2 regions of the Thalassospira sp. A40-3 genome follow, and region 2 is predicted to be linked to the other one. Evidence: riboswitches for the same ligand, from Rfam matches in the RefSeq annotation. Region 2 holds a riboswitch; the other holds the start of a gene.
What was found. A riboswitch is a leader RNA that binds a small molecule or an ion and turns the genes downstream of it on or off. The one in region 2 is predicted to bind glycine.

Region 1: linked by a shared signal. The riboswitch ahead of IT893_RS01705 (L-serine ammonia-lyase) and the one ahead of gcvT (glycine cleavage system aminomethyltransferase GcvT) in region 2 are both predicted to bind glycine.

Annotation. Positions count from the first base shown of each region.
Region 1 is NZ_CP065428.1:370,652-386,827, reverse strand. Features, by position in the region: gene IT893_RS01740 (methyl-accepting chemotaxis protein) at 1-267, shown strand, start outside; gene IT893_RS01735 (methyl-accepting chemotaxis protein) at 472-2,280, shown strand; gene IT893_RS01730 (DeoR/GlpR family DNA-binding transcription regulator) at 2,334-3,107, shown strand; gene IT893_RS01725 (aspartate aminotransferase family protein) at 3,131-4,465, opposite strand; gene IT893_RS01720 (phosphotransferase enzyme family protein) at 4,462-5,463, opposite strand; gene fabG (3-oxoacyl-ACP reductase FabG) at 5,717-6,496, shown strand; gene IT893_RS01710 (dihydrofolate reductase family protein) at 6,579-7,112, opposite strand; gene IT893_RS01705 (L-serine ammonia-lyase) at 7,275-8,714, opposite strand; glycine riboswitch at 8,784-8,905, opposite strand; glycine riboswitch at 8,908-9,013, opposite strand; gene gpmI (2,3-bisphosphoglycerate-independent phosphoglycerate mutase) at 9,287-10,879, shown strand; gene IT893_RS01695 (murein hydrolase activator EnvC) at 10,869-12,212, shown strand; gene IT893_RS01690 (S41 family peptidase) at 12,209-13,510, shown strand; gene IT893_RS01685 (divergent polysaccharide deacetylase family protein) at 13,545-15,125, shown strand; gene IT893_RS01680 (RNA pyrophosphohydrolase) at 15,168-15,695, shown strand; gene IT893_RS01675 (hypothetical protein) at 15,774-15,962, shown strand; gene IT893_RS01670 (methyltransferase domain-containing protein) at 16,083-16,176, shown strand, end outside.
Region 2 is NZ_CP065428.1:3,600,398-3,616,573, forward strand. Features, by position in the region: gene IT893_RS16545 (protein phosphatase CheZ) at 125-1,036, opposite strand; gene gcvPB (aminomethyl-transferring glycine dehydrogenase subunit GcvPB) at 1,239-2,735, opposite strand; gene gcvPA (aminomethyl-transferring glycine dehydrogenase subunit GcvPA) at 2,732-4,087, opposite strand; gene gcvH (glycine cleavage system protein GcvH) at 4,091-4,462, opposite strand; gene gcvT (glycine cleavage system aminomethyltransferase GcvT) at 4,537-5,649, opposite strand; glycine riboswitch at 5,820-5,918, opposite strand; gene IT893_RS16570 (hypothetical protein) at 6,022-6,579, opposite strand; gene ispH (4-hydroxy-3-methylbut-2-enyl diphosphate reductase) at 6,836-7,783, shown strand; gene IT893_RS16580 (homoserine kinase) at 7,829-8,797, shown strand; gene rnhA (ribonuclease HI) at 8,823-9,272, shown strand; gene IT893_RS16590 (bifunctional diguanylate cyclase/phosphodiesterase) at 9,541-11,901, shown strand; gene IT893_RS16595 (protein meaA) at 11,985-14,042, opposite strand; gene ccrA (crotonyl-CoA carboxylase/reductase) at 14,334-15,614, shown strand; gene IT893_RS16605 (acyl-CoA dehydrogenase family protein) at 15,776-16,176, shown strand, end outside.

The DNA of each region.
Region 1 (16,176 bases), 1.1 Mb from region 2:
CCGGGTAATATCCTGCCATTGCCTTATTACTATACTGCCGCCGTGGCCGCCGAACCGGCATCCTGGAAATTGCTGTGTGCGATCAACGCATTCATTGCCGAATTCCGTGGCACGTCTGCGCGCGCCGACATCGAAAAACTGTGGCAGGGCCAGGCGCTTGAACATCACCTGACCTACAAGGACGAGGCCGGAAACCTGATCGGGGCCGATGAATTGGCAACCCTGTATCACGCTCATTGCCGCAAGTTCGGCATTGCTGAGCACTAGGCATTGCAACGCAACACAAAATTCTGGTGTGCCTGTGCAAGGCGCCCTGCAAGATTTGAAAAGCATTGCAACTTCAAGGCATCACAGCACCTGTTATCAACTTTCATAATATGCTGCCTTGCAACATTTTCCACCCGACGATAGATTTTCCTTGTAAGAAATAAAAATTCACAAAATTCAGTGGCAGTGGTGAGGCTTTGAAAAATGGAAGAAACCATCTTGGCGCCGCGTGCGGACCTGGTCGATCAGGACGAGCCGCAACAATCATCAGACATTCAGCCCATGCAGGCGGATACCCCACCACCACAAGCCGACCAACTTGACGGGCTGATGCGCGGTATTTCCACGGCCCTTGATTACATTGAAAATCTTCTGAAATTCGCCAATACGGCGGGTGAAACCCAAGACAGCCTGATGCGCGAGATCGATGTGCGATCCAACAATCTGCGCACCGGCCTTGACCAAACGCGCCGCGAAATCGAAGAAAGCACCCATACCGCCAACGACGTACAGGAAAGCACGCGTGCAACGGTCTCGTCGAAAACCGATGCCATTCGTGGCGATCTTGAAAAGATCAGTCAGGATCTGGAAACCAAGGCCGAAGGTGCGGCAAAGGTTCTGAGTGCAATTGAAGATATCGGCAAGGGGATCAAGTTGCTCGCCCTTAACGCCACGATCGAGGCCGCCCGCGCCGGTGACCATGGCCGCGGCTTTGCCGTGGTGGCCAAGGAAGTTGGTAATCTGGCGCAAAGCACCATGCAGCGCACGAACGAGGCCGTAGATCTGATTGATCTGTCCGATGTCACCAAATCCTTGCGCGAAAGCATGGGCAATATCGGCAATGACCTTGATAGCCTAGGCGGTGAAATCGAAGAGGCGCTGGGCGGGCTCAAGGATCGCTTTGCCCAGATGTCGGGACGCCTTGAACATATCAGCGGCCATAACCAGGTCGTGTTTGAACTGCTCGATGCCAGCAAAGACTCATCGGCCCGCACACGCAGCAAAGTAAGCTGGGCATCCGGCGAAATCGCCAAACTTTCAAACTGCACCACCGATACAGCAAACGTATCGACCAAGCTTTCGCAGTTTCTGGCCGCCAGTTACATTCCCGAAGATCCGGCCTATGACCGCCTTGCCGACATCAAGGCGCGCGGTAAAATCCGTATCGCCATTGACCCGGCACTGGTCGGGGCATCGTTCCGCCCGCAAAAAGGTGGCCCGCTGCATGGCATTGATATCGACTATGCCGAGGCCTTTGCCAAATCCATCGGCGTTGAGTGCGAGTTCATTGAACATCCGTGGGATCTTTTGACCGAGCTTCTGTTTGTTGGCAAAAAGGCCGGACAACCGCCCGCCGATGTTGTCTGGTGCGCCTTGCCACCAAGTGATTTCTATAAGGGTGTCGCGTTTTCAGATACCTACACCTATCTGAACTTTTCGCTGATCCGCCGTCCGGACAACACATCAATCAATACGATTGCCGATCTTGACGGCAAGGTACTGGGCACGGTTAATGACCCCGCTGCCCTTGCCGTACTGGAAGATGTCGGTCTTCGCTGGGCGGATAATGAAAACAAGCCCGGCGGCATTGCCAAGCTTTCGAACATGATCGCCTATGGCGATATTTCGCGCGTGCATGACGCTGTTGCAGACGGGGCGATTGATGCCTTTGCCGGCGACCATCCGGTGTTTTACTGGGCGTCGAAAAACCCGCAAAGCCCTTGGCATGGCCGTCTGGAAGTCCTGCCCAAACCGATCCTGCCGCACCCGTTCTTCTATGTTGCAGCGGTCGCAGCCGAACCGGCGTCCTATCCGTTGCTTTGTGCGATCAACGACTTCATTGCCGATTTCCGCAAGACGCCCAAACGGGCCGAGATCGAAAAGCTCTGGCAGGGTCAGCCGATTGAACATCATCTGACCTACAAGGACGAAGCCGGTAATCTGATCGGGGCCGATGAACTTGCCAGCAGCTACCACGCCCATTGCCGTAAATACGGGCTTAATTCCGATTGACGGATTGCTTAAAACGGCTGGCGCGATGATGGTCCGGGCACTATCATCGCGTCATGGCAGCAAACAAGAAATCCCTTCGACAACAACGCATTCTTGGCGAACTGGACCTCGAACCGTCATTGCGGATCGCGGATCTGGCCGAACGTTTGAATGTCTCGAATGAAACCATTCGACGCGACTTTGACGAATTGACGTCGCAAGGGCTGATTAATCGCACCTATGGCGGTGCTGTCCGCCGTCAGGCCAGCGAGCCGGGCCTGAATGAACGCCATCAGCTTCACATTGCCGAACGCGAAAGCATCGCCAAACAATCCGTGCCGGTTCTGGCCGGCGCGCGCCATATCATGATCGGATCCGGGGCCACGACGGTTCATGTCGCCAAACGATTGGCGGTAACCATGACGGATCTCACCGTCATCACCCATTCGTTTGGCGTTGCCACCGTGCTTGCCATCAACCCGACAATCCGGGTGATCATGGCGCCCGGCCTTTATCACGCACAGGAAGGTGCGATGCATGGCGCGCAGACCGTGCGTTTTCTTGAAAACTATCGGGTGGAATGGGCCATATTGGGTGCCAGTGGCCTTGACGGTGACGGGGCAAGTGATGCCCTGATCGAGGCGGCGGATGTCTATTCCGTCATGATGGAACGCGCGACGCGGAGCATGATCGTTGCCGATCACACCAAGTTCAATCAGGCCTTCCCGGCGCGCTATTGCGACTGGACGTCGGTCGATGTTCTGGTCACTGATGAGAGCCCGATGGGGGTTCTTGATGAAACCATCCGTGCCGGTGGCTGTATGATCAAGGCCGCGACGCGTAACTGATCCCGAAATCGCAGTCCAGGCGCTTAGCGACAGGCGCGCAGCGACTTCGCCAGTGCCTCGATAAAGAAATCGACCTCGGACGATTTCAGGCAAAGCGGCGGGCGGATTTTCAATGTCTGGCCGAATTTCCCGGCCGCCCCGATCAGAACCCGGTTCTCGCGCATGGCATTGATGATGTCACTGACCAGTTGCCCGCTAGGGTTGGCAGGATCACCATCGGGGGACAGATCTACACCGATGAACAAGCCGGCACCACGCACATCCGTGATCCGGTCATCAATATCGGCCAGATGTAGCAAACCTTCGCGCAATGACTTGCCACAAAGGGCGGCGTTGGCCTGCAACTCTTCATCACGAATGACATTCAAAACGGCCAATCCCGTTGCCGAGGCCACCGGGCTTGCGGCAAAGGTGTTGAAATAACCGACATCATCGCAAAACGCGCTGAGCAATTCCGGGCGTACCGCAATGCCCGCCATCGGGAAACCATTGCCCATCGGTTTGCCCATGCTGACGATATCGGGTTCGACATCATGGCGGGCAAAACCCCAAAAGGCATCACCGGTGCGCGCAAAGCCCGGCTGCACTTCATCAGCGATAAACAGCCCGCCAGCACGATGGACAACCGCCACCGCCAACCGCAAAAACCCGCGCGGATTGGAAAACACGCCGTCGCTTGAAAAAATGCTGTCCGCAATCAGGGCCGCGACCCCGTAACCGCGATCCTGCAAAACAAGGGCTGCCTTGTTGACCTCGTCGGCAAAACCGGCGGCAACATCATCGCCATAAATCAACTTGCTTGGGGCCGGAACGGCAATGACATGATCGGGCAGATTGCCGCGTTTGAGTGCTGATGGTGAAATGTCTGTCACAGCACGCGTATTGCCGTGATAGGCGGACTCGGTCACGATAAAGCCGCTGGCACCTGTTGCCCGCTCGGCAATGCGCAGCGCAAGATCATTGGCTTCACTGCCGCTGCAGGTCAGAACGATATTTTCAAGGTAATCGGGGAATGTCGCCTTGAGCCGATCAAGATATTCCTCGGTCGTCTGATGCAGATAACGACTGTTGATATTAAGCTTCGCGGCCTGATCAGCCATGGCCGAGACCACGCGCGGATGGCAATGCCCGACCGAGGGCACATTGTTATAAAAATCAAGATAGCTCGTTCCGTCCGCCGCCGTCATCCAGCAGCCAGAACCCGACACCATTTCAATCGGATCACGGTAAAACAGCACCGATGCCGCCCCAAAGTTCCGGGTCCGCCGCGACAAAAGATCATCGCCGGCTGGGGGTCGGCCAAAGGAGGTTTTGCCGTCATAGGCGTTCATATCAAGGATGGGGCGCACAGGCTTCATTTCGCGCCCTCGGCTGTCAGATAATCCTGCGCCATTTGCAGGGTGCCTGCGGTAAAGCCCGTGCCCATTTCCTGCGCGGTCGGTGTTTCCGGGTGGCTCGCAATCCATGCTGTCAAAAGCAGGCGACGCAGCATCACAAAGCTATCAAGCATCGCCGCATCGCTGACCGAAAACGGCGCGACAGTTCGGTACCCTTCAATCCAGGCTTCCTTGAGTGCCGGGACAATCGGATCAAGCTCGATAAAGCTGATGGCGGCGGCAAAGTCATAGCCAAACCAGCCAAAGCCACAATCATCGAAATCGATCACCCCCAACCGGTCACCATCGACCAGAAGATTTGCCAAACGCAGATCCGCATGGATCAGGCCATAGCAATCATTGCCCATGCCAAAGGCTGCCAGCTTCTGATCAAGATGCACACAAAGCCGTTCCAGCAAGGCCAAACCATTGGCATCAAGCCCGGGGGCCGCGCGCCAGTCGCCCCAATGCGGGTTGGCCCCCAGGGTGGTATCAAACGTCCAGCTTTTGCGCACGAAATTGACCGAACGCGTCCATTGCCGGGCATGTCCATGCAGACGCGCACTGATCGCCCCAAGTTTGAAGAACCCATCGACCAATGCCTCGTCGGCAGAGGGTTCCTCGCCGCTCATGAAATCGAAGGCGACCACATGACGACTAACCCCGCCGTGATCAAATTCGGCGACCAATGATCCGTCACTGCGCAGGCGCGGCTTGGGGGTATCGACGATATCACTAGCCCGCAGGGCATTGATCCAGGCCAGTTCGGATTCAATTTCCGCCCGCGTGTGATAGTCCGGCCGATGCACCCGCAAGATCAGCTTCGCACCACTGTCGGGATCAGTTGCCAGAAAGGTCGCATTTTCCGAAACGGTCAGAAGCGACACATCGTTGTCTTCGCCCATGCCCCAACCCGGCAGGACCGAAACCGCGCCCTCTTTCAGGACATCAATCATGTTGTCATCGTAAATGCCGCCCAACCGATGCCTCCTGTCGCTTTCTCATGACCGCCCGAAACGGGTATTAGCGCCGTTTCCGGGCGGCCTCGGTGCCATTTTGTGAATAATGCGGCACAAAATGTGTAACTTGCAACATTTTTTGTTGCATCACGGAATATTTCGACCAATCATCAAGAAAACATAACGCAGCGCACAATCAGGGAACCGGCAATCCGCAGCGCAGAATAAAGCTGGTGCAGGCGCATTACCCCATGACTTCACGAAAGGATCAACCATGCTGACTTCGATTTCAGGCAAAAGCGTCATCGTCACCGGTGGCTCCAAGGGCATTGGCAAGGGCATCGCCAAGGTATTTGCTAGCAAGGGGGCAAAGGTCATGATCGCGGCCCGCACCGAAAAGGACGCGGCAACCACCGTCGATGAAATCGAGGCTACCGGCGGCACCGCCGACATGTTCCTGTGTGATGTTTCGGATTTTGATCAGGTCTCTGCACTGGCGGAATACACGGCCAAAACCTTTGGCGGGATTGATATCCTTTGTGCCAATGCCGGTATCTTTCCGCAGATCAAGATGATCGATATGACGGCTGATGACTGGGATCAGGTGATGTCAACCAACCTTAAAAGCAGCTTCCTGTGCGTAAAGGCCTGCATCTCCAATTTCGAAAAATCCGGCAAGGGGCGCGTGGTGATTACATCCTCGATTACCGGGCCGGTGACGGGCTATCCGGGCTGGTCACATTACGGCGCTTCAAAGGCCGGCCAGCTTGGCTTTATCAAAACCGCAGCCATGGAACTGTCGCGCTATAACACGACCATCAATGCCGTCATGCCCGGCAATATCATGACAGAGGGCCTGGCCGATCTTGGTGAGGATTATCTGAGCTCGATGGCGAACTCGATCCCGCTGAAACGTCTGGGCAGTGTCGAGGATATCGCCAATGCCGCCCTGTTCTTTGCATCCGATGAAGCGGCCTATATCACCGGCCAGCAGATCGTGGTCGATGGCGGTCAGATCCTGCCGGAATCGCTTGAGGCACTTGAAGAGATCTGAGCCCTCACCCCGCGCAAAACGGCATAGAACGACAAAGCCCGCATCCGGTTCACCAGATGCGGGCTTTGGTTTTTTTTCGGGTTTAGGCCAAACCGTACTGGCTGCGCACGACACCGGAATTGTAGCGCTCGGACGCCAGAAGACGGGGTTTGATCCCCCCGGCATCGCGCCCGAACAATGAAATGCCGGACCCCAGCACTTCCGGGATCGTAAAGATATCAAGCTGATCGGCAAACCCGCCAAACAGGAACTGTGTCACCACACTGCCCCCGCCGACGACCCAGATGTCACCATCCGCCGACCGCCGGTCGCGCAATTGATCGACCAGTTCGATGATACTCCCGCCATAGGCCTCGGTATTGGCAGGCCGATCTTTGGGCAGATCGCGGGAAGTCAAAACGATTGTGCGGCGGGCCTCATAGGGCCAGTCGCCAAATTCCATCACCTGATCAAAGGTGTTTCGCCCGATGATCAGCGTACCGACGGAGTCCAGAAAGTCGTCAAAGCCGAACTCGGCCGGGTCATATTCCCCCAACCAGTCCACCGCACCATTAGCACGCGCAATGAAGCCATCCAGACTGACCGCGATGTAAATGCGGAACAGTTTTTTGCTCATGTCTATGTCCAACCGATATTGGGGTCTTTGCCCCTATTTTTAGTCGGCAAATCATAGCAAAACACCAACCGCAAGTCGCAAGAAACAAAAGCAGAAAACCGTCTAATTTACATTGCAGATGCCAGAAAGCCCGGTTTTCTGCCCTATTCTTAAGAGTTGGGATCAGCACTCCACCACGTTGACATTGACCGCAAGACCGCCCTGGCTGGTTTCCTTGTACTTGCTTTGCATGTCGAGTCCCGTCTGGCGCATGGTCTCGATCACCTTATCAAGCGAAACGGTATGCTGGCCGTCACCGCGCAATGCCAGACGTGCAGCATTGATCGCCTTGACCGCACCCATGGTGTTGCGTTCGATGCAGGGCACCTGCACCAGACCGCCAATCGGATCGCAGGTCAGGCCAAGGTTATGTTCCATACCGATCTCGGCGGCGTTTTCGACCTGTTCGGGCGTTCCGCCCAGCACGGCACACAGCGCGCCAGCCGCCATTGAACAGGCAACCCCGACCTCGCCCTGACAGCCAACTTCGGCCGCCGAGATTGAGGCGCGCTTTTTATAGATCGACCCGATGGCCGCCGCAGTTAAAAGGAATTCACGAATTTTGTGCTGATTGGCGTTGGCACCGAACTTTTCGTAATAACGCAGAACGGCGGGAATAACGCCTGCGGCCCCGTTGGTCGGTGCGGTCACAACCCGACCGCCTGCGGCATTTTCTTCGTTCACGGCAAGGGCATAAAGATTGACCCAGTCAATCACCGTCAGCGGATCACGCAGGCCAGCTTCGGGCTTTTCGGTCAGTTCCTTGTAAAGGTTCGATGCCCGACGTTTGACATTCAGGCCACCGGGCAAGATACCGTCAGTGCGGATGCCACGGTCAATGCAGCTCATCATCGCGTCATGAACGCGATCAACAAAGGCGATGGTTTCATCGGAGCTGCGCCAGCTTTGTTCATTCTCCATCATGATTTCCGCGATGGAGCGCCCTTCGCGCTTGCAGATTTCCATCAGTTCGTCGGCGGACGAAAACGGAAATGGCAAGGTGATGTTATCGCCGGAATATTCCGCACCGTGATCGTCACTGGATACGATAAAGCCACCCCCGACCGAGAAATATTCCTGGGTATGGATTTTCACGCCATCGCGGTCAAAGGCGGTAATGCGCATGCCATTGGGATGCTGCGGCAGGGTTTCGGTGAAATGAAACACCAGATTGGTATCGCGGTTAAAGGCAACCGGATACTGCCCGTAAAGCTGCAACTGGCTGGTTTCATCAATCGCCTTCACAGTCGGCACAATATCATCAGGATCGATATTGCGCGGGCGCTTTCCATTCAGGCCCATGATCACCGCGGTATCGGTTGCGTGCCCCTTGCCGGTCAGGGCAAGCGATCCATAAAGATCAACCACGACACTGCCGGACTTTTGTAAAAGATTGCGCGCCTCAAGCTCAAGGCAGAAACGATATCCCGCGCGCATCGGGCCAACCGTATGCGAACTCGAAGGACCGATACCGATTGTGTAAAGGTCAACAACCGACAGGTTGACGTCATGTTGGGATTTCTTTTGCGATCCCGAAGAGGGATCGGTCGCGGGATTTGTCATCAAGGGCCTCCTTCACGGCTCAATAACGCGCTTGTTTTCGCGCTGTTTACGAACCGGTGTTTTTGCCCCCTCTGTCCCTTGACCTGAGATTATCCGCCCTGCCCGATCAAGATCGGCTTGGGGCGTTCATCCTTCGGTGGAAACCTGACCAGCGCTTTCTCCCAGGCGCTTTTTGGTTTCTCTCTCCAGAGCCTCTTCCGTGACGGTCCATCTGCCTGAGAGTGTTTATGAGGCATTGCTCCTTCGGCGCCGCACATCATGCAAATCGCGTGATATCCGAACTCTCCCGTCACGGTGCGAGATAACATTTCTGCCACCTCAGAGGTTCACCGTCAGATTGAACACTATCTGCGTCTTTAGACACTGTCAAAAGAACTGGTTTGCATCTGCAAAATTTTCTGCGGCAGATGCTGTTAAGCAACGGTAATCGTGCTAAATTGCCCGGGTAATTGATGTACCCGTCGTGCGCGAAGACTGACCCACCCTGTCCGCATGGCGGGATTGATGGCGAAAGAGCCCGTAAGTCACCATATTTACGGGACATTCAGCCTTTTCCTTTATCTGTGGGGTTTATGAACGTGACTGTATCGAATTCCGTAAAGCGCCCGCGCCCTGTGGTGCTGTGCATTCTGGACGGCTGGGGTTATCGCGAAGAAAGCAAGGACAACGCTGTCGCCCTTGCCAACACGCCTGTCTGGGATGACCTTTACGCCAACAATCCGACCGGGTTTCTTAAGGCCTGCGGTCTGGATGTTGGCCTGCCCGAAGGTCAGATGGGCAACTCGGAAGTCGGTCACATGAACCTCGGTGCTGGCCGTGTGGTCATGCAGGAACTGCCCAAAATTGACGAGGCCGTCAAAACCGGCACCATCGCCAATACCGACACCGTCAAAAAGATCATCGCCAAACTTTCCGATTCCAATGGCGTTTGCCATATCGCGGGTCTTCTGTCCGAAGGCGGGGTGCATTCCCATCAGGCCCACATGGCGGCCCTGGCCAAGATCATTGCAGGTGCCGGTGTGCCGGTAAAAATTCACGCCTATCTTGATGGCCGTGATACCGCACCGAAAAGTGCCGCCAAGTTCCTTGAGAAATTCCGCGCCCTGATCGGTGATGCCAATGTTGAAATCGCCACAGTCACCGGCCGTTATTACGCCATGGACCGCGACAACCGTTGGGAACGCGTAAGCCAGGCCTATTTCACGATGGTTCAGGGCAAGAATTACGCCGATGGCCGCAGCGCAGAAAGTGCGGAGGCCGCGATTGCCAACGCCTATGAAGCCGGTACGACCGATGAATTTGTTCTGCCGACCGTGATTGGCGATTATGATGGCATCAAGGACGGCGACGGCCTTCTGATGACTAATTTCCGGGCGGACCGCGCACGTGAAATCCTTGCCGCCCTCTGCGCACCGGAATTTGACGGCTTTGATCGCGGCACGCCGATCAAGTTCGCCGTTCAGGCCGGGATGGTCGAATATTCGTCCGAACATGCCAAATACATGGATGCGATCTATCCGCCGCAGACCCTGCCAAACATCTTTGGCGAAGTGGTATCCAAGGCCGGCATGAAGCAGCTTCGCATCGCCGAGACCGAAAAATACCCGCATGTTTCGTTCTTCTTTAACGGCGGCGAAGAACAGGTATTCGAGGGCGAGGACCGCATTCTGGTCGCCTCCCCCAAAGTCGCGACCTATGACCTGCAGCCGGAAATGTCGGCACCGGAAGTGACCGAAAAACTGGTCGCTGCCATCAAGTCGGAAAAATACGACACCATCATCCTGAACTTTGCCAACCCGGACATGGTCGGCCATAGCGGCATCCTTGAAGCCGCGATGAAGGCCGCAGAGGCGGTTGATACCTGCCTTGGCAAAGTGATTGACGCGATCAAGTCGGTCGGTGGCGTTGCCTTTGTCACCGCTGATCACGGCAACTGCGAAGTGATGGTCGATCCGGAAACCGGCGAACCGCACACGGCACATACACTTAATCTCGTTCCGACCATCCTTGTTAACGGTCCGGAAGGGGTAACATTGGAAGATGGTCGTTTGGCCGATGTCGCACCGACCTTGCTGCAATTGCTTGGCGTGCCGCAACCGGCAGAAATGACTGGTAAACCCTTGCTTAAGGGCCTGAAACAGAATGACGCGCTTCTTGCGAGCTAAGTTAGCTTATGAGATCGCCCTGCCTGCGCTGATCGCTTTTGCGGTTTTTGCTGCAGGCGGGGCTGCGCCTTCTTTTGCCCAATCGCTGCAAAAGGTTGATCAGCAACTTGATCAACTTGAAAACCAGCTTTCCGAACAGCAAAAACAGGAAGAGTTCCTGTCACGCAAATCACGGGAACTCTGGACCGAGGAACAAGCCCTTCAGTCCGAGGCGATATCTGTCGCCAGACGCACCCAGCGCCTTGAAACGACGCTGACCGAACTGGAAGATCAGCTCGAAACGCTTGAAGCACGTGAAAAGGTCGCCGCCACCAGCCTTGAAGACAAGGCCGGGCAATATGCCCGCATCCTGATGGCCCTGCAGCGCCTGTCGACCACCCCGCCCGAAGCGGTCATTGCCCTGCCAACATCGCCGCAGGATACGTTGCGTTCGGCGGTATTGCTTAAGGCCGCCCTGCCCGGTGTCGAACAGCACGCCCGCGATCTGCGCAAGGAACTAGGCGAGATTGCCACGCTGCGCGAAGATATTCGCAATCGTCGTAGCGAATTGGCCGCTGCCACCCAGGAATTGCAACAAGAACGCGCATCCCTTGCCGCCCTTCTGGATGAAAAGCGCCGCCTGCGCGCCCAGACAGAGGCCGAGGCCGAAGAAGCCGCCAAGGCGGTAAGTGCACTTGCCGATGAAGCCAAATCGCTGGGCGAGCTTTTGCGCAATCTGGAAAATCGTGCTGAAGGGCTGCCACGCCCGCGCGCCCGCCCGGAAGTTCGTGTTGCGACACGTACCGAACCGGATGCAGACACGCTTGGTGCGACAACAATTGCCAAAAACACACCGCCACCGCCGCCCGAAAGCAAATCTGATGCGGGGAATACCGGTGGTACTGACACAAGTGACGAAGAATTCGCTGTTGGCAGTTCGATCACACTGGCACAGGGCAACCTCCGCATGCCCGCCAGTGGTAAAGTGGTTACACTTTTTGGTGAAAAATCACGCGGCCCGGATGGTTTGACCGTAAACAGGTCCAAGGGAATTGAGATCAGCACACGCGCAAATGCGCAGGTTGTCTCACCTTTTGACGGCAAAGTTGTCTTTGCCGGCCCCTTCCGCGGGTATGGCCGGCTCTTGATTATCGAACACGGCGAAGGATACCATAGCCTTATCGCCGGTTTTGATCGGCTGGACAGTGTGGTAGGACAATATCTATTGGCGGGCGAACCTGTTGGTATTATGGGTGAAACTTCGCCAAAACTATATCTGGAGATGCGCCAGAACGGGGAAGCAATCAATCCGCTTCCATGGCTGGCCTCGAAAAACGGCAAGGTAAGTGGATGAAAACCTCACGATTGGCAGTACTCGCACTCGCGACCGGCATGACTATCGGCCTTGCGTCGCCAGTTTTGGCGCAATCTTCAACCTCCTCGGCTGAGACCTATCGGCTGCTCAACCTGTTTGGCGATGTGTTCGAACAGGTCAAAAGCAAATATGTCGAAGACGTCGATGACAAAAAACTGATTGAAGCGGCCATTAACGGCATGCTGACATCGCTTGATCCGCATTCCTCATATCTGAATATGGATAATTTCGAGGAAATGCAGGTTGATACCCGCGGCGAATTCGGTGGCCTTGGCATCGAAGTCACCATGGAAGACGGCTTTGTCAAAGTCATCGCGCCGATCTATGACACACCCGCCGAAAAGGCTGGCCTTCAGCCGGGCGACTTCATTACGCATATCGATGGCACCGCCATTCGCGGCATGACGCTGAATGATGCGGTCGAGATGATGCGCGGCAAGGTCAATACCGACATCGTCCTGACCATCATCCGCAAGGGTGAACAGGCACCGTTCGATGTCACCCTGACCCGTGCGGTGATTAAGATCCAGTCGGTCCGCGCCGAACCGAAAGACGATATCGGCTATATCCGTATCACCAAATTCAACGAACAGACCGCCAGCGGCCTGCAGCGCGCCATTGCTGACATGCGCGAAGAAATCGGCCCGGAAATCAAGGGACTGGTGATCGACCTGCGCAACAACCCGGGCGGTTTGCTTGATCAGGCGATCTCGGTTTCCGATGCCTTCCTTGATAAGGGTGAAATCGTATCGACCCGTCCGCGTGATACCGAAAACACCGAACGTTACAATGCACGTAGCGGTGACCTCAGCGAAGGTTTGCCGATTGTGGTTCTGATCAATGATGGTTCTGCCTCGGCATCCGAAATTGTCGCAGGCGCCCTTCAGGATCATCGCCGTGCGGTCATTATGGGTACGCGAAGCTTCGGCAAGGGGTCGGTCCAGACCATCCTTCCGATGCCCGGAAACGTGGCACTTCGTCTGACCACGGCGCGGTATTACACGCCGTCAGGCAAGTCCATTCAGGAAGTCGGCATTGTGCCGGACATCATCGTTCCGCAGGCACGTGTCGAAAGCATCGAGGCGGATACCCGTCGCTCCGAAGCATCGCTTAGTGGCGCCCTTCGTAACGAGGACGAAGGCATCACAGATGCGGAACAGGATGCAAATTCCCGCCGTGACGAGGCCGAACAGCTGGCGATTGATGATTATCAGCTGTCGCGTGCGCTTGACATGATCCGGGGTATTTCGCTGTTTGGCCCGCGTCCGAATGGGTAAGGTTGGACCCGGCATCGTGAGAGACTAGTTGCGCGTGTTCAGGAAAATCCTAAATTCCCTGCCGTTCCGAAAGAAAAAGAACGGTTACATCGACGAGGACATGGTCAGTGATTTGGCCGACGACCTTGGCGACGGGATGACTGACGCCGACGACGGTGAAGACAACGTCAATCTCGATGACTTGCCCTTTAATGAACTGCCGATCGAAGTCCAGTTCAAACGAATGCCAAAGCGGCCGAAATCCCGGCGTAGCTGGCTTTCTAAACTGCTGATCATTACCCTGTTCCTGTCGCCGTTTTGCGCAACAGCGGTCGCGATGATCCCGGTACTTGATCCGGAAACCGGCTGGCGGCTGTTTCATGCTGGCGGGCCGGAAGCCACGATCACGGTTCCGGGCACCGAACGCGAACTGCAAGAAGAAATCGCGCGCGGTGTTAAGGACATTCAGGATCGCGATCGCGCCGCGATGGAGGCTGCCAACGGTGCAAATGGCCAAGGCCAGTCGGCCGAAGACATTGCCGGCAACCTTGATGGCGTTTCCGACCTGATCGGAACACCGGGGGCAACCGATGGCACCGGTGATGGTGCCCCGACACCCGAAGAACTCGCCGCCCTGATCGAGGAAGAAGGATCGTTTGACGAACCGATCGAACCCGATCCCTTACGCCCGGCCCCGCTGCCCGGTCTTGACGAGGAAGGCAGTTTTGGCCGTATCCCGCGCATCGGCGATGATGGCACCACACCGTTTGAAGCCTACAAACGCCCGTTCGAACTGCCCGAAGGAACCCCGGTTGTCGCGGTTATGCTGACCGGTGTTGGCCTGAACGAAGAACGCACCGACGCGGCCATCAATGATCTGCCGCTTAACATTTCACTGGCGATTTCGCCCTATGCCCGCGATCTGCAAACAGTTGCCCGCGAAGCACGCGCCATGGGCCACGAGGTCTTCCTTGAACTTCCGATGGAACCTGCTGACTTCCCGCTGTCAGATCCCGGACCGCGCGCACTTTTGACATCCCTGTCAGAGGGAGAGAACCTTGTCCGTCTGGAATGGTTGCTGGCACGTTTCCCGGGCTATGCCGGCCTGGTCAGTCGTCAGGGATCGAAATTTGGTAGCCTAGATAGTGCCATTCGCCCGGTGATCGAATTCATTTCGCGTACTGGCCTTATGTATGTCGAAGGCACCGGAAGCGGTGTCGCCAGTTATGGCGCGCAACTGGCAGCAAATGACGGAACACCGAATGCGATCAGCAATGTCATCATTGATGACACGCCAAGCCGCCGCCACATCGACAGGCGGCTGGCCGAACTGGTCGAGATCGCCAAACGCAATGGCGTAGCCGTCGGGATTGCGCAATCCTATCCGGTGACGATCCAGCGACTGCGCAACTGGGCCTTCCGCCTGAAACGTCAGGGCGTTGTTCTGGTCCCGGTCAGTGCCGTATCAGGCCAGCAGGTCACGCCGCAATCTGCCGACGAGGCAGAGGCCGCCCGCCTTGAAGCCGAGGAACGCGAACGTGAGGTCATGGCAGAACAGGCAGAGCAGGAAGAAGCACTTTCGGAACCTGCCGATCTGGCGGAGCCCGACGAACCCGCCAACACAATCGAGAACTAATGACAGATGCCGGTACCCCGGCCCTGTCAGTCAGGAGCAGTCATGGCAAAGAAGTCCGACACCCCGAACGCAGACAAAGTCACGGCAGATGATCTTCCTTATCGGCCATGCGTCGGTATTGCCCTGTTTAACGCAGACGGATTGGTCTGGATGGGCAACCGTTTCGGGTTTGAAGGCGCTTGGCAACTGCCGCAAGGCGGCATTGATGACGGCGAAACGCCGATTGAAGCCGCCATGCGCGAACTCAAGGAAGAAATCGGCACCGACAAGGCTGAAATCATTTCCGAAACGCCTAACTGGCTGACCTATGACCTGCCCGAACACCTGATCGGCAAGGCCTTCAAGGGTAAGTATCGCGGCCAGAAACAGAAATGGTTCGCCATGCGCTTTACCGGCAAGGACAAACACATCAATATTGATGTCCCGGATCCGGAATTTGACAGTTGGCGCTGGAACGATCTGGCAACCCTGCCGGACCTTATTGTGCCGTTCAAAAGGCCGGTTTATTTACAAATTGCTGCCGAGTTTCATGACATACCGCAAAGAATTCGGGAAAAGGGTCAGGCATAAGACGATGTTTGCGGTTTGATCGCAGTACAGTTTTCGATAAATTTGAATAACAAACATTCGGCTTAGAGGAGTTCCAACATGGGTATGGATCGGTTGATCTTTGGTGTTCTGACCATCGTGGTCGGTCTTTTCGGCCTGTTTTACGCGTCAGGTTCGCAGGACGGTTATTCCTACTTCGTCGGGCTTGCGATGTTCATTGGTGCCGTGCTGTTCATGTTCCATCTGATCAAGGGCCATTATGACCAGCTTGAAGCGTCCGATCACTGATCGCTGCTTTTGATGTATCATCGGATTTCTGCGCCCCAACCTCTGGTCTGGGGCGCTTGTTTTTGTCGGCACCTCTCCTCGATGCTTCAAATGACATCCGAAACGCGATAAGACTTTCCCATGAGCAATACACACTGGGATCCTGCCCGTTACGGTTTGTTTGGCAATGAACGCCTGCGACCTGCCATCGATCTGATTTCGCGTTTGCCCAAAC
Region 2 (16,176 bases):
CCTTACATATGTAAACTTTTGATTGACAAAAGACTGGGCGAAAACGCCCGAGGCGCTCTTTGCCAAGAAGATATAGCTCACGCTACTACCTTAAATCACAGCACAAAACCAAGCATTTTTCGAATTATTCGAACAACTTGTCGATATCGTCCTGACTGATGCCTTCCCCTTCGAGCTGCGGACCATTCAGAAGATCTGCATCCTCGGGCCGTGATTCTTCCTCGACCTCAGGAACCGGCAGTTCGGCAAACGCATCTTCACCCCAGATCGAGATCATGTTGTGGACGCGCTCTTCAACGAACTCAAGCGTGCTGACCACCTTGTTGATGCGCTGGCCGGTAATGTCCTGGAAGTTACAGGCTTCAAAGATCTTGGTCACGATGAAGGCAATCTGTTCGACGTGATCGGCGACAAAATCGCTCGGCGCCGAGTTTTTAAGCGTCATCGTCAGATCGTCAATCTGCTCGGCGGATTCCAGAATGGTGTGGGTCGCCATTTCGGTATCTTTGACGATGGCATCAAGTTCCGAGGTCGCACTTACCAATCGGTCATCCTGTGCCTTTGGATGGCGCAGCGACGCAATCTGAACCTTGGCACGGTGGATGTGCTCGTTCATTTCCGCGATCTGGGTGCGGATCAGTTCCAGATCGTCACGATCGGGCTCTGCCGCACCCGGGCGATTGGAGTGACTTGGGTTACTTGAAACCGGTTCGGGCAATTCATCCATCGGCGCATCGTTTGATGCAAACGGGGCGGCGACATCACTGGCCGGAACACCACCGGCTGCCACCGCCTGACGCAGTTGTGAAACTTCACCACGCAGGGCTCTGATTTCATCAAGAACAGCCTGGGTAATACCGGATGTTTCCGGGGCACTCGTCGCTGCCGGCAAGGATGCCTGCATCGGTTCCCCTGCCCCCATGCCGCTTTCCAGCGTCGGGTCAAAAAAGGAGTCAGACCAATCCTCAACAACACCACCGGTGCGTTCTTTAAGACGACGTTCGGCAGTGAATACTTTTTGCACGCGACGAGACATAACTGACTTTAACCCTCCGGAACGGACATGCGTCCGATCACTAAATCCCCAAACGCACCTTTTTGACGGCGTTCATTACTATTACGGCAAGTATAAGGGTGCAGATTGCGACAAGTCCAATGGGTTTCAAGTCCAAGTCTTTGAAAAAGAACACCCCGGCCAAAAGACCGGGGTGCTCCAAAAGGTCAGGTTGCGTTGGTTATCAAGCTGTTTCAGGCTTCCAGCGCAAAACCGGCTTACGGGCAGCCGCCGTTTCATCAAGGCGTCTGCGCGGGGTCAGGTACGGTGCATTCTTGAAGAATTCTGCATCGCCCGACTCGGCCTTGGCCACAAGCGACAGAATCGCATCACAGAACTGATCGATCGATTCCTTGGTTTCGGTCTCGGTCGGTTCGATCAGCAACGCCCCATGAACCACCAGCGGGAAATACATCGTCATCGGGTGGAACCCTTCGTCGATGATTGCCTTGGCCAGATCCAGCGTCGAAACACCGGTATCTTTCAGGAAGCCGTCGTCAAACAGGGCTTCATGCATGCAATAGCCCGGGAAGGCCACACTGAGCTTGTCCTTAAGACGCGCCAGCAAATAGTTGGCATTCAGAACCGCATCACCCGATGCCTGACGCAGGCCATCTGCACCATGGCTTTTCATATAGGTCAGGGCACGAATGAACATCCCCATCTGACCATGGAAGCCCTTCAGACGGCCAAACGGCTTCATGCCGTCTTCTTCGTCTGCGGTTTCGACCAGATGGAAACCCTCACCCTTTTTCACGACATACGGGATCGGGGCAAACGGTGCCAGTGCCTCGGAAAAGACAACGGGTCCTGAACCCGGTCCACCGCCGCCATGCGGGGTCGAGAACGTCTTGTGCAGGTTGATATGCATGGCATCAATGCCAAGGTCTGCCGGGCGCACCCGACCGACAATGGCGTTGAAGTTCGCACCATCACAATAGAAGTAACCACCCGCTTCATGCACCAGATCGGCAATCTTGCGCACATCGCGTTCAAACAGACCGCAGGTGTTCGGGTTGGTCAGCATGATGCCAGCCACATCGTCGCCAAGCTTGGCTTCAAACGCCGCCAGATCAACCCGGCCATCTTCGGTCGCCGGGATCGAATCAACTGTAAAGCCACAGGCGGCTGCGGTTGCCGGGTTGGTCCCGTGGGCTGATTCCGGCACCAGAACACGACGACGGTTTTCACCGCGTGCATCAAGGGCCGCGCGAATGGCCATCATGCCGCAAAGCTCGCCCTGCGCACCCGCTGCCGGGGACATGGAAACCGCCGGCATGCCGGTCAGGACTAGAAGCCAATGCGCACACTGATCAATCAGTTCCAGCGCACCCTGAACGGTGCTTTCGGGCTGCATCGGATGCAGATCGGCAAGACCGGGCAGACGGGCGACTTTTTCGTTCAGGCGCGGGTTATGCTTCATCGTACACGAACCAAGCGGGAAGAAACCGGCATCAATGCCGTAGTTCTTTTGCGACAGGCGCGTGAAGTGACGCACGACTTGCGGCTCCGAAAGCCCCGGAAGACCAACGTCGCTATCACGGTCAAGACCGCCAAGGCGCGATTTGGTGCCCTTTGGTTCCGGCAAATCAACGCCGGTTCGGCCGGGCTGGCCCTGCTCGAAAATCAGCTGTTCTTCAAGAACAAGTCCACGGTTGCCGGTATGGGTTGTAAAGGTCATGCCAGCGCCTCCTTCAATGCGGACGCAAGGGCCGCGATATCCTCGTCCGTGTTGGTTTCGGTGACCGCAACCAACAGGTAGTTATCCAGATCCGAACGGTTCGGATACAGGCGCGACAGCGGCACACCGGCAAGGACGCCCTTGGCAACCAGTGCTTCAACCACTTCGGCGGCCGGCTTGGAAAGCTTCACGGTGAATTCGTTAAAGAAGCTGTCATTGACCACAGATGCGCCTTCAACGGCGTCAATCGCATCGGCTGCCTTGCAGGCATTTTCATGGTTCAAAGTCGCCAGACGGCGATAACCATCTTCACCCAGCAGGCTCATATGCACCGTAAAGGCCAACGAACACAGGCCCGAGTTGGTGCAGATGTTCGAGGTCGCCTTTTCACGGCGGATATGCTGTTCGCGGGTCGACAGCGTCAGAACAAAGCCACGTTTGCCGTCCTGATCGACCGTTTCACCACACAGGCGGCCCGGCATCTGACGCACGAGCTTTTGCGTGGTGGCAAACAGGCCAACATACGGCCCACCATAATTCAGCGCATTACCGATCGACTGGCCTTCGCCGCAAACGATGTCTGCGCCAAAGCTGCCCGGTGATTTCACTGCACCAAACACCACCGCCTCGGTAAAGACCACCACCAGAAGCGCACCCTTGGCATGGCAAAGATCGGCCAACTGGGTGTGATCCTGAATGCGGCCAAAGACGTCCGGGTACTGCACCACAACGCAAGCCGTCTGATCATCAATCAGATCGTTGAGTTCTTCGGCAGTTGCCTGATGTTCCGGATGCCCATCACGTCCGGCAACTTCGGTGTCGCTATACTGGCAATAGGTTTCGGTCACTTCGCGGTAATGCGGATGCAAACCACCCGAAAGAACTGCCTTCTTGCGACGGGTCGCACGGCAGGCCATCAGCACCGCTTCGGCACAGGATGTCGCACCATCCCACATCGACGCGTTGGCAACATCCATCCCGGTGATCGAGGCAACCTGGGTCTGGAATTCAAACAGGTATTGCAACGTGCCTTGCGCGATTTCCGGCTGATACGGGGTATAGGCGGTCAGAAACTCACCGCGCTGGATCACGTAATCAACCGTCGCCGGAACATGGTGGCGATAGGCACCGGCACCCAGGAAACTGGGCACGCTTGATGCGCCCATGTTTTTGGCGGCCAAGGCCATCATATCGCGTTCGACCTGCATTTCGCCAAGGTGGGATGGCAAATCAACAGGTGCATCAAGCAACGCGCCGTCCGGCACATCACAGTAAAGTTCATCAACCGATGATGCCCCGATGGTATCAAGCATCGCAGCACGATCAGCGCGTGTCAGTGGGAGATAACGCATGTTTTAAAGGCCTTCGACGAAGTCTTTGTAGGCAGCTTCATCCATCAGCTCATCAAGCTGGGATTCATCGGTCAGTGTCATTCTAAAGAACCAGCCATCCGATTCCGGGGCTTCATTGACCAGTGCAGGATTGTCATCGAGCTCTTCGTTAACCTCGACAATTTCACCATCGAGCGGGGCGTAAACGTCGCTGGCGGCCTTGACCGATTCAACAACTGCGGCGTCGCCATCCTTGGTCAGTTTCTTGCCAACTTCCGGCAGCTCGACATAGACGATATCGCCCAGCGACTGCTGCGCGTAATCGGTAATGCCAACGGTTGCCACACCGTCTTCAAGCTCGATCCATTCATGTTCCTGCGAAAATTTCTTAGTCATCTTCCATTGTCCCTGTTGATCAATTCAGTGCCAATGCAGCGTAGCGCCGCTCTCTCTATGATAAATTCTGGTTCTCAACCGCGGAAATAACGATGCGGCGCGAACGGAAGTTCGACCACCTCGGCCGGGCGCGCCTTGCCACGCACCATAAGATCGACCTTGGTACCCGGTTCGGCAAATTCAATTGCGACATACCCCATGGCAATCGGGCCATCGACGGTCGGGCCAAACCCGCCCGATGTAATCTCGCCGATTTCTTCGCCATCCGCGTTCAAAATCTGGGTGTGTTCGCGTGCAGGTGCCTTGCCTTCGGGCTTGATGCCGACACGTTTGCGATCCGCACCGTGTTCAAGCTGATCAAGGATCACATCCGCGCCCTTGAAACCACCCTCGGCCCGGCGACGTTTATTAATGATCCAGTTCAGATCCCCTTCAACCGGGGTCGTGGTGGTATCAATGTCGTTACCATACAGGCAAAGACCTGCTTCGAGGCGCAGTGAATCACGTGCACCAAGGCCAATCGCCTCGACCTCTTCCTCGGCCAACAGCTTGCGTGCAAGCGCCTCGGCATCGGCGTTGGGTACAGATATCTCAAAGCCGTCTTCGCCAGTGTAACCCGAACGGGTGACAAAGCACGGACTGCCAGCGATGTCGACTTCGGCAAAGCTCATGAATTTCAGATCGGCAACCGATGGTGCAAAGCGTGCCAGAACCTTGGCCGCGTCCGGGCCCTGAAGCGCCAGAAGCGCGCGGTCATCGATTTCTTCAAGCGATACACCATCGCCAAGGTTGGCACGCATGTGAACGATATCATCGTCCTTGCAGGCCGCATTGATCACCAGAAACAGGCTGTCACCCGCATTGGTAATCATCAGATCATCAAGGATCGTGCCGTCGTCCTGGGTAAACGCGGAATAGCGGGTGCGACCGGGTTTGAGGATGGCGATATCACCGGGCACAAGCTTTTCAAGCTCCGCCACGCGGTTCTCGCCGGTCAAACGCACCTGCCCCATATGGGACACATCAAACAGGCCTGCCTTCGCACGGGTATGAAGATGTTCGCCCTTCACACCAAGCGGATATTGCACAGGCATGGCATAGCCAGCGAACGGCACCATTTTGGCACCGAGTTCCACATGCAAATCATAAAGGGCAGTTTTTAGAAGTTCGGATTCTTGATCCGCCATCAGGTTCTCCAGGACAATCGTTGCGAAATATAGCCGACCAGTGGCCAACCACATTCCCCCTCTGTCTTTGGAGCCTGAAAGAATCACATCCGGGGTAGGAAGCCGGTCTGCTTACATCTTCGGCGAGGTGTTCCTGATCAGAAATTCAGGTCACCTGCTTTCCAGAGTCCCATCTCCACGCGGTCCTGTTGCCTGAGAGTTTCCGGGGTGGTTGCTCCTTCGGCGTCCGCTCATCCGATAAGGACTGCGGCCTCTCCCACGTGCATCATTTGGGTATGTTTCTGTTATACGGGTTTCCGCGCAAACCGACCAGCCCCTATTTTTCGGGCACGATCGGCCTGCCGCGTCTCAGATGACCAAACCCGAATAAAATCAATCGGTTCCGAAGCGGCGATTATACTCAAGTTGGTCCGCGCTCAGCTGGAAACCAAGATAGATTTCGTAATCCGGACCGGTCCAGACATCGTCCAGCGGCACCGACAGGGTCACCTGTTCGTCCCGGATGCGTGCCATGTTCAGATTGTCGGCAAACGCCATATTAACGTCAAACACCGACTTCTGAATGAAGGTGCCGTTCGGGTCGCGCAGGGCGACGAAATATTTAAATTGAACGTTGCGGTTCTGGGCTGCCGGTCCAAGCTCGGCGGTAATGATCGGGCTGATGATGACATCAAGTTCCTTGTCATCAAGGTCATAGCCGCAATCACCGAGGTATCCGGTAAATTCGGCTTCGACGATCACATCGGTCAGGTCACGGCCAGCACCACTGAACTGGACAAGTTTTGCCGTATCCTTTGGCAGATAGGCCGCCGGACAAACCGGGACCGGCTGTTCTTCGAACGGGTTGCCACCGCCGCATGCGCTTAGCAATCCACCAAGCGAGACCATACCCAATGCATAAACGCGCCGAAGTCCGTTACCGATTGTCATCCAAGCCTCTATCAAACCAAATGTTTTCGGGCCGCATCGCGACGACCGGCCCGCGCGCAGTCTATTCTGTCGCGGATGTCGGCACAACCCGCTTCAAAGGCCTTGGGCCGTGTAAAACGTCAAAAATTCGGCCAACCCGCACCGACCATTTACCCCAGAGTCATTGCACCGCATGATCAGGCAGGTTATGTAACGTGAATGTTTGAAAAATGCGTCGGCAACGCCCGCACGCAATTGGGAAAGCCGGACCTGTATCATGTCTGACAAAGCCAGCCTTCGGATCGTTCTTGCCAATCCGCGCGGTTTCTGCGCGGGGGTTGATCGCGCCATCGAGATCGTCGAAAAGGCACTCGAAAAATATGGCGCACCGGTCTATGTCCGCCACGAAATCGTGCATAACAAATTCGTGGTCAATCGCCTGCGCGATATGGGTGCCGTTTTCGTTGACGAACTTGATGCCGTTCCCGATGGCGTGCCGGTGATCTTTTCGGCCCATGGTGTCCCGAAATCCGTGCCCGAGGCGGCCGAAACCCGCAAACTTGAATATCTTGATGCGACCTGCCCGCTGGTCTCCAAAGTCCATCGCGGGGCGGAACGCCATCACGCCGATGGCAAACATATTCTTCTGATTGGTCACGCTGGTCATCCCGAAGTCATCGGCACGATGGGCCAGTTGCCGCCCGGCAGCATGACCCTGGTCGAGACCGAGGAAGACGCCGAAACCATCGAAATCAGCGATCCGGAAAATCTGGCCTTCGTGACCCAGACGACCTTGTCACTTGATGACACCGCCAAGATCATTGAAATCCTGCAACGGCGTTTCCCGTCAATCGCGGTGCCGAAAAAGGAAGATATCTGCTACGCCACGACCAACCGCCAGCATGCGGTCAAACTGATCGCGGAAAAGGCCGATGCCATTCTGGTCCTTGGCGCGCCGAACTCTTCGAACTCCAACCGCCTGGTCGAAGTCGCCAAGCGCGAAGGCTGCACACGGTCGGTTCTGGTCGAACGGGCAAAGGATATCGACTGGTCCAAGCTTGACGGTATTTCAAGCCTTGGCATCACGGCCGGCGCATCCGCGCCCGAAATCCTGGTCGAGGAAGTCATTGATGCCTGCCGCGAACGCTTTGACGTGACGGTCGAAACAATCACGCTGACCAACGAGAATGTCACCTTCAAACTGCCGCGTCAGCTTGCCAGCTAGGTCTGCGGACATGCTTATTTTCAGCTCAGGACGACGATAGAACTCATGGCCGTCTATACCGACGTTTCAGACGAAGATATTTCCCGCTTTGTGGCCGAATACGATATCGGTGACGTGGTGTCGTTCAAGGGGATCGCAGAAGGCGTCGAAAACACCAATTTCCTGCTTCAGACGACCAAGGCTCCTTATATCCTGACCCTGTATGAGAAGCGGGTAAATCCCGATGATTTGCCCTTCTATCTTGGCCTGATGGATCACTTGTCGGCCAAGGGACTGAATTGCCCGACCCCGATCCACGGCAAGGACGGTGTTGCCCTGCGACGCCTTTGTGGTCGCCCGGCTGCCATCACGTCTTTCCTGCAGGGCATGTCGCCCAGGCGCATTCAACCCCATCACTGTGCCGGGGTTGGCGCCGCACTGGCAGAGTTGCACTCAGCCGGTCAGGACTTCGAAATGCATCTGCCAAATGCGCTGAGCATCAAGGGATGGCGTTCGCTTTTTGACAGCTGCGCTGAACATGCCGACGATGTCGAACCCGGCCTTGGCAAGATGATTGGCGAAGAGCTCGCATTTCTTGAAGAAAACTGGCCGCACGCCCTTCCAAAAGGGGTCATTCATGCGGACCTGTTCCCCGATAACGTCTTCTTCTTTCCAAACAAGGAAGCCGTTTCCGGGCTGATTGACTTCTATTTCGCGTGCAATGACCTGTTTTGCTACGACGTTGCCATCTGCATGAATGCCTGGTGCTTTGAACCAGACAACAGCTTCAATGTAACCAAGGCCAAAAACCTTCTGTCGCATTACAGCAAGGTCCGTCCGCTTTCGGACGTCGAAAAGGCCGCCCTGCCCATTCTGGCGCGCGGCGCAAGTCTTCGGTTCCTTCTGACACGGCTGTATGACTGGGTGAATACACCCAAGGATGCGCTGGTCACCCCGAAGAACCCGCGCGAATACATCAACAAATTGCGGTTCCACCAACGTGTGGAAAACGCAACAGCCTATGGCCTGGATTAGGCACAAAGGCGGGGAACACGACAATATGACTTCAAGTAACGGTGACGATAACCGCGTCGAGATTTACACGGACGGCGCGTGCAGCGGCAATCCCGGCCCCGGTGGCTGGGGCGCTATTTTGCGCTTCAAGGGTGTCGAAAAGGAAATGTCGGGCGGCGATCCGGAAACCACCAACAATCGTATGGAAATGATGGCGGCCATCAGTGCGCTGGAAGCCCTGAAACGTCCCTGTGTCATCGATATCTACACCGACAGCAGCTATGTCCGCGACGGCATTACCAAATGGATTTTCGGCTGGCAGAAACGTGGCTGGAAAACCGCCGATAAAAAGCCGGTCAAGAATGTGGAACTATGGCAACGTTTGCTCCAAGCCCTTGAACCGCATAAGGTCGAGTGGCACTGGGTCAAGGGTCATGCCGGTCACCCGGAAAACGAAAGATGCGACGAATTGGCCCGCCAAGCCGTGCCCCGATAACGAATTTTTCGCGGTTATCGGGAAAACCGCTTGAAGCTGAGGGACTTCGCTACAAGATAAATAGCTTTGCTGGCTTGTGTCAGATAATTGAATGTTTAACGAAATCAAACTTGCGTTTTCATCAAGTTGCGGTTTGACTTGAGACTAATTCAAGGGGGTGTTGGCACCCATACAAAGGTCGAGTACATTATATTCGACTAGCCTAAAGTGGGTGTCAGGGAGAGAACGCTTGTCACGCGGATCGTACGGGTTTTTACAACGAAAGTCCTTGAGCAGTCGGCTGCTGTTTATCGCATTGCCGCTGGTTTCGCTGTTCTCGCTCGCGCTTTTCATCGTCTTTGGCTATGTCAGCTACAAGGTGCTGCGCGACGACCTGAATGGCAAAGTCGAACAGACCGCCGACATCAACGCCCGCGTTCTGGCCACACCTTTCTGGTATCTCGACGTCGATAATATTGAATCTGCCCTAAACGCCATGGCGCGCGATCGCGACATCGTTGCCGTGCAGGCACTGGGCGCAGACGGCACCGAATTTGCCCATACCGGCGTATCGCAATCCGAATTGACCGACACGCTTCGACTTTCGCGCCGTGTCTATTTCGAACGCAACAACGTCCGCCATGACGTTGGCGAACTGGTGATTTACTTCACCGACGCCCGCGTTCAGGATTTGCTGTTCCGCCGTATTGCGATCGACATGATCCTGTTCGGGCTTTTGATCTCGGTCGTGGCCGCAAGCCTTCTGATCGCCAACAAACGCTCGATCAAGGAACCACTCAACCGATTGCTGCATTCCATTCGAATGACCAAGCACGGCCGTCTGCGCCGTCCGGTGGAATGGAACAGCTCGGACGAACTCGGGCTTCTGATCCGCGAATATAATGAAATGGTCGCCCTTCAGGGGCAGGCGCAGGAAGAAGCCCAGCGCAAACAGGCCCTGCTGGAAGCAACCCTTCACAATATCGGTCAGGGCATCTGTCTGTTCGATCAGGACCTGAACCTGATGGTCTGGAACGAACGCTATATCGAATTGCTGAACCTGCCGCGCGATCTGGTCAAGGAAGGCACCCCGCTTTCCGATATCCTGCGCTATAACGGCGAACGCGGCGAATACGGCGATGTCAGCATTCAGGCACTGATTTCCGACCGCGTTGCGATTGCCCGGCGTCGTGAACCCTATCGCATGGAACGGACCCGCCCGAATGGTCGTGTCATTCAGGTTGATCACAACCCGATGCCGGGCGGCGGTTACGTTGCGACCTACACCGATATTACCGAACGTAAACAGACCGAAGCCCGCATGCGTCACCTTGCGGTCCATGACGTTCTGACCAGCCTGCCGAACCGCACCCTGTTCCTTGACCGCCTGCGTCAGGCGCTGCTGTCGGCCCGTCGTTTCCAGCGCGGCGTGACGGTTCTGTTTGTCGACCTTGACCGGTTCAAGGATATCAACGACCACTTCGGCCACGATGTTGGCGATCTGATGATCCAGGAAATGGGGCAGCGTCTGTCGCGTATCATCCGGGATTCGGATACCGCCGCCCGCCTTGGTGGCGATGAATTCGCAATCATCCAGACCGATGTCCAGAACATCGAAGACACCATCGCCCTTGCCCAACGCATCATTGACGAGCTGTGCCAGCCATTTGATTGCCGCGGCATCCGCCTGCATTCGACCGCCAGTGTCGGTATCACCCTGTTCCCGGAAGACGGCGAAAACCCCGAACAGCTGGTCAAGAACGCCGATATGGCGATGTATGCCGCCAAGGCCGAAGGGCGCAATAATTACCGCTTCTTCCTGCCGTCGATGCACGAACGGGTCAAGGAACGCAAAACCATCGAGGAAGATCTGCGCAACGCGCTCGAACACGATCAACTCGAACTTTACTATCAGCCGAAAATCGATTGCCGCACCGAACGCGTCGTCGGTGCCGAGGCGCTTGTACGCTGGCATCACCCGGAACGCGGCCTGATCCTGCCCGGCGAATTCATTTCCGTTGCCGAGGAATGCGGCCTGATCAACCGTCTGGGTGCATGGGTTCTTGAAAAGGCCTGCCGTCAGACACGCATCTGGCGCGACTCATCACTTTCCGATCTTCGGATTGCCGTCAACCTGTCCCCGGCACAGTTCCAGGATGCCGAACTGGTTGATAGTGTGACCAAGATCGTCAAGGAAACTGCCCTGCCGCATGGCACGCTGGAACTTGAAATCACCGAATCCATTCTGATGAACAACCCGGAAAAGGCCGTCTCGACGCTCAAGGAACTCAAGGAACTTGGTGTTCTGATCGCGATTGATGATTTTGGCACCGGCTATTCGTCGCTGAACTATCTCAAACGTTTCCCGGTGACCTCGATCAAGATCGACCGATCCTTCGTGAACGACATTCATGTCGATGTCGATGACAAGGCGATTGTCGATGCCGTCATCGGCCTTGGCCACAGCCTTAACCTCGAAGTCGTTGCCGAGGGCGTGGAAGAAGTCGAACAGCTTGTCTATCTGCAGGAAAAGGGCTGCGACTTTATCCAGGGCTTCCTGTTCTCCAAACCACTGCCCGCCTCGACCTTTGAAAGCTGGGTCAACGAGCGCCATGGCACCGAACAGGAAACTGTTTCAGCCAAGTCCTGATCCGGGCACATCCAAAAAGAACCGGTCGCACCCGTTGTTGGGTCCGACCGTTTTTTTGTCAGATGGTTCTGCCCGCATGGACGTTAATAAAGCGCTGCATCCCCATGCGCATCGCTGGCACCATTTGATGAAACCGCTGTTTTGTCAGATGACTTGCGATCCACAAGATCAACAATCTCGGAAATCACCTTGGCCAACTGATAATCCTTGGGGGTATAGACCGCGGAAACGCCCATCTGGCGCAGCACCAGCATATCAGATTCCGGGATAATCCCGCCGACAACGACCGGAATATGACCGGCCCCTTGGGCACGCAGCCCGTTGACCACTTCACGCACCAGCGGCACATGCGACCCGGACAGGATCGAAAGACCGATGACATGCGCGCCGTCTTCGATGGCATTGCGCACCAGCTCCTCTGGCGTCCAGCGTATGCCTTCATACAAAACCTCGATCCCGGCTTCGCCCGCCTTGACCGCAATCTGTTCGGCGCCGTTGGAATGACCATCCAGACCCGGCTTGCCGACCAGCATCTTCATACGTTCGCCAAGCTTGTCGGAAACCTCATCAACGCGTTTGCGCAAATCCTGAAGGTTTTCGGCATCCCCGGTCACGATCATCGATGTAATCCCGGTCGGCGCACGGTATTCGCCAAACACGTCGCGCAGGGTTTCCGACCACTCGCCGGTGGTGACCCCGGCATGGGCGCAGGCAATGGAACTTTCCATGATGTTGCGACCTTCGCTGGCGGCTGACTTCAAATCGGTCAGCGTGGCATCGACTTCGGCCTGATTGCGCTCTGACCGCCAGGCTTTAAGTTTTTCGATCTGGTCCTGTTCGGCCATGTCATCGACGGTCAGGATCGACTTTTCCCCCGATGTCAGCGGCGAAGGTTCGGTTTCGGTAAAGGCGTTTACACCGATCACCTTTGTCAGCCCGCTTTCGATATCGGCCAGACGCAGCGCGTTGGACCGCACCAGTTCCTGTTTCATATAGCCGCGATCAACTGCGGCAATCGCCCCGCCCATCTCATCAATCTTTGCAAGTTCTGCCCGCGCACCTTCCTTAAGCGCGCCGACCTTGCGTTCAATCGCCGGGTTGCCATCAAACAGGTCTTCATATTCCAGAAGATCGGTTTCATAGGCCATGATCTGTTGCAGGCGCAGCGACCATTGCTGATCCCATGGACGCGGAAGGCCAAGGGCCTCGTTCCAGGCGGGCAACTGCACGGCGCGCGCCCGCGCATTCTTTGACAGAACCACTGCCAGCATCTCGATCAGAATACGATAGACGTTATTTTCGGGTTGCTGTTCGGTCAGGCCCAACGAGTTGACCTGAACGCCATAGCGGAACCGGCGATATTTGGCGTCTTCGATGCAGTAACGATCACGGGTGATTTCATCCCAAAGTTCGCAGAATGCCCGCATCTTGCAGATTTCAGTAACAAAGCGAATCCCGGCATTCACAAAGAACGAAATGCGACCGACCACCTTGGCAAAGTCCTCTTCGGGCACCTGACCCGAATCGCGCACCGCATCCAGAACCGCAATCGCCGTTGCCAGCGCATAGGCCAGCTCCTGCTCGGCCGTCGCCCCGGCTTCCTGCAGATGGTAGGAGCACACATTCATCGGGTTCCATTTCGGAACCTCGCGATAGGTAAAGGCCGCGACATCCGTAATCAGCTTAAGGCTGGGCGCTGGCGGAAAAATATACGTCCCGCGTGACAGATATTCCTTGATGATGTCGTTCTGGGTCGTGCCCTGCAGGCTGGCGCGCGCGGTGCCCTGCTTTTCGGCCACCGCAATATAAAGCGACAAAAGCCAGGCGGCTGGTGCGTTGATCGTCATCGACGTGTTCATCTGATCAAGCGGGATACCGTCAAACAACGTCATCATGTCACCCAGATGGGACACCGGAACGCCGACCTTGCCGACTTCGCCGCGTGCCAGAACATGGTCAGAATCATACCCCGTCTGGGTCGGCAGATCGAAGGCCACCGAAAGCCCGGTCTGCCCCTTTGCCAGGTTCTGACGATATAGCGCATTCGATGCCTGTGCGGAGCTGTGCCCGGCATAGGTCCGGATCAGCCACGGGCGATCGCGTTCCGGCTTTGCTGCGTTGCGCTTGTTTTCCATCGACATCGCGACCTCTTGTATTTTTATTACTCAATGTCTTTACGATAATTACGCCTGAACGTTATTAAATTATCTACTAGACATCACTTGGGTAATTATATAACAATTTGTGCAACGCGATAAAAGCGAAAACAAATATCGCCCAGGTTATCCTTGCTGAAATTCCGCAGGAAACCGGGAGATGCCCGGGGAAAATAAAATAAATTCCGTGGCTTGGAGGATCCGTCGACCGCAACGCAGCATTGGTAATTTAATTACCCTGCAAACCGGATCGACCCCGAACAAGGAGTGAAGGCCATGAATACGTCTGCTGAAGTGCTGCCTTTCCGTGGCGGTCAGGAAGAAAAAGATCTTTATGAAATTGGCGAAATCCCGCCATTGGGCCATGTGCCAAAGAATATGTATGCATGGGCGATTCGCGAAGAACGCCATGGCGAGCCCGATACGGCCATGCAGTGCGAAGTTTTGCCGGTGACCCAACCCGACAGCCATGAAGTGCTTGTTCTCGTGATGGCGGCCGGGGTGAACTATAACGGTGTCTGGGCATCCCTTGGCAAACCGATCTCGGTCTTCAACGTCCATGATTGCCCGTTCCACATTGCCGGATCGGATGCATCGGGCATCGTCTGGGCGGTTGGATCGAAAGTCACCCGTTGGAAAGTCGGCGACGAAGTGGTCATTCACTGCAACCAGGATGACGGCGACGACGAAGAATGTAACGGCGGCGATCCGATGCTGTCCCCGACCCAGCGCATCTGGGGCTATGAAACACCGGACGGATCCTTCGCGCAGTTCACCTGTGTTCAGGCACAGCAGCTCATGCCGCGTCCCAAACATCTGACCTGGGAAGAAAGTGCGTGCTACACGCTGACCCTTGCCACCGCTTATCGCATGCTGTTTGGCCATCGTCCGCACATCCTGCGTCCGGGGCACAATGTTCTGGTCTGGGGCGCATCGGGTGGTTTGGGCTCGATGGCGATCCAGCTGATTACAACGGCCGGGGCCAACGCGATTGGTGTCATTTCCGATGAAACAAAGCGCGACTTTGTTCTGGGACTGGGTGCCAAGGCCGTGATCAACCGCAAGGATTTCAATTGCTGGGGACAGCTTCCCACCGTCAACGGCCCGGAATTTGGCGATTACATGAAAGAAGTCCGCAAATTCGGCAAGGCGATCTGGGACATCACCGGCAAGGGCAATGACGTCGACATCGTCTTTGAACATCCCGGCGAACAGACCTTCCCGGTATCGTGCAACGTTGTAAAACGCGGCGGCATGGTTGTGTTCTGTGCCGGCACCACCGGCTTTAACCTGACCTTTGATGCGCGCTTTGTCTGGATGCGCCAAAAACGTATTCAGGGCAGCCACTTCGCCAACCTGAAACAGGCGGCGCAGGCCAACAAGCTCGTGATCGAACGCCGTCTGGATCCGAGCATGTCTGAAGTGTTCAGTTGGGAAGACATTCCGCGCGCTCACATGAAGATGATGCGCAACGAACACAAACCCGGCAACATGGCCGTTCTGGTGCAGGCAAAGCGCCCGGGCATGCGCACCCTTGAAGAAGCAGTCGAAGGCTAGTCCCACATTAATCTTCGACTGATAGCTGGCACCCCGAGCGCATTCTCGCCCGATCTGCGCATGGGGTGCCACCACCCTTGATGCTTTGATGCACTCATAACTGATCCGCGCAATCGCCCCACAAGATTGCACGACGAGGACCTGATCCGAGGACCCGAAGAATGACGAACAACGCCCTTTTGCCTGACCTCGAACGTTTGTGCGATGACGCCCTTGCGGCACTCAGCCCGGTTTATGATGCGGCCGAATATGCGCTGCGGACAGCTGTAACGGTCGATGGCCGGGTTAATGCCGATGCCTTTGATGACAACCAGTTTGCCGCACACGGCTTTGCCTGGTTTACCACCTATGTCACCGCCCTTGGCCAGATGAAGGCATGGGCAAATCGCCTTAAGGACCAGGGCAAATTCGGCAATCTCGAACAACTGATCCTGCAATCGGCGTTTGGGGAATATCTGGCGCAGATCATCGGTGGCATTCCGATGTCACAGGGCGAGATCATCCGTCTTTCGACCCTTGGCGTTTCTGATGACCTGATTGCATCCCTTGCCGCCAACCCATC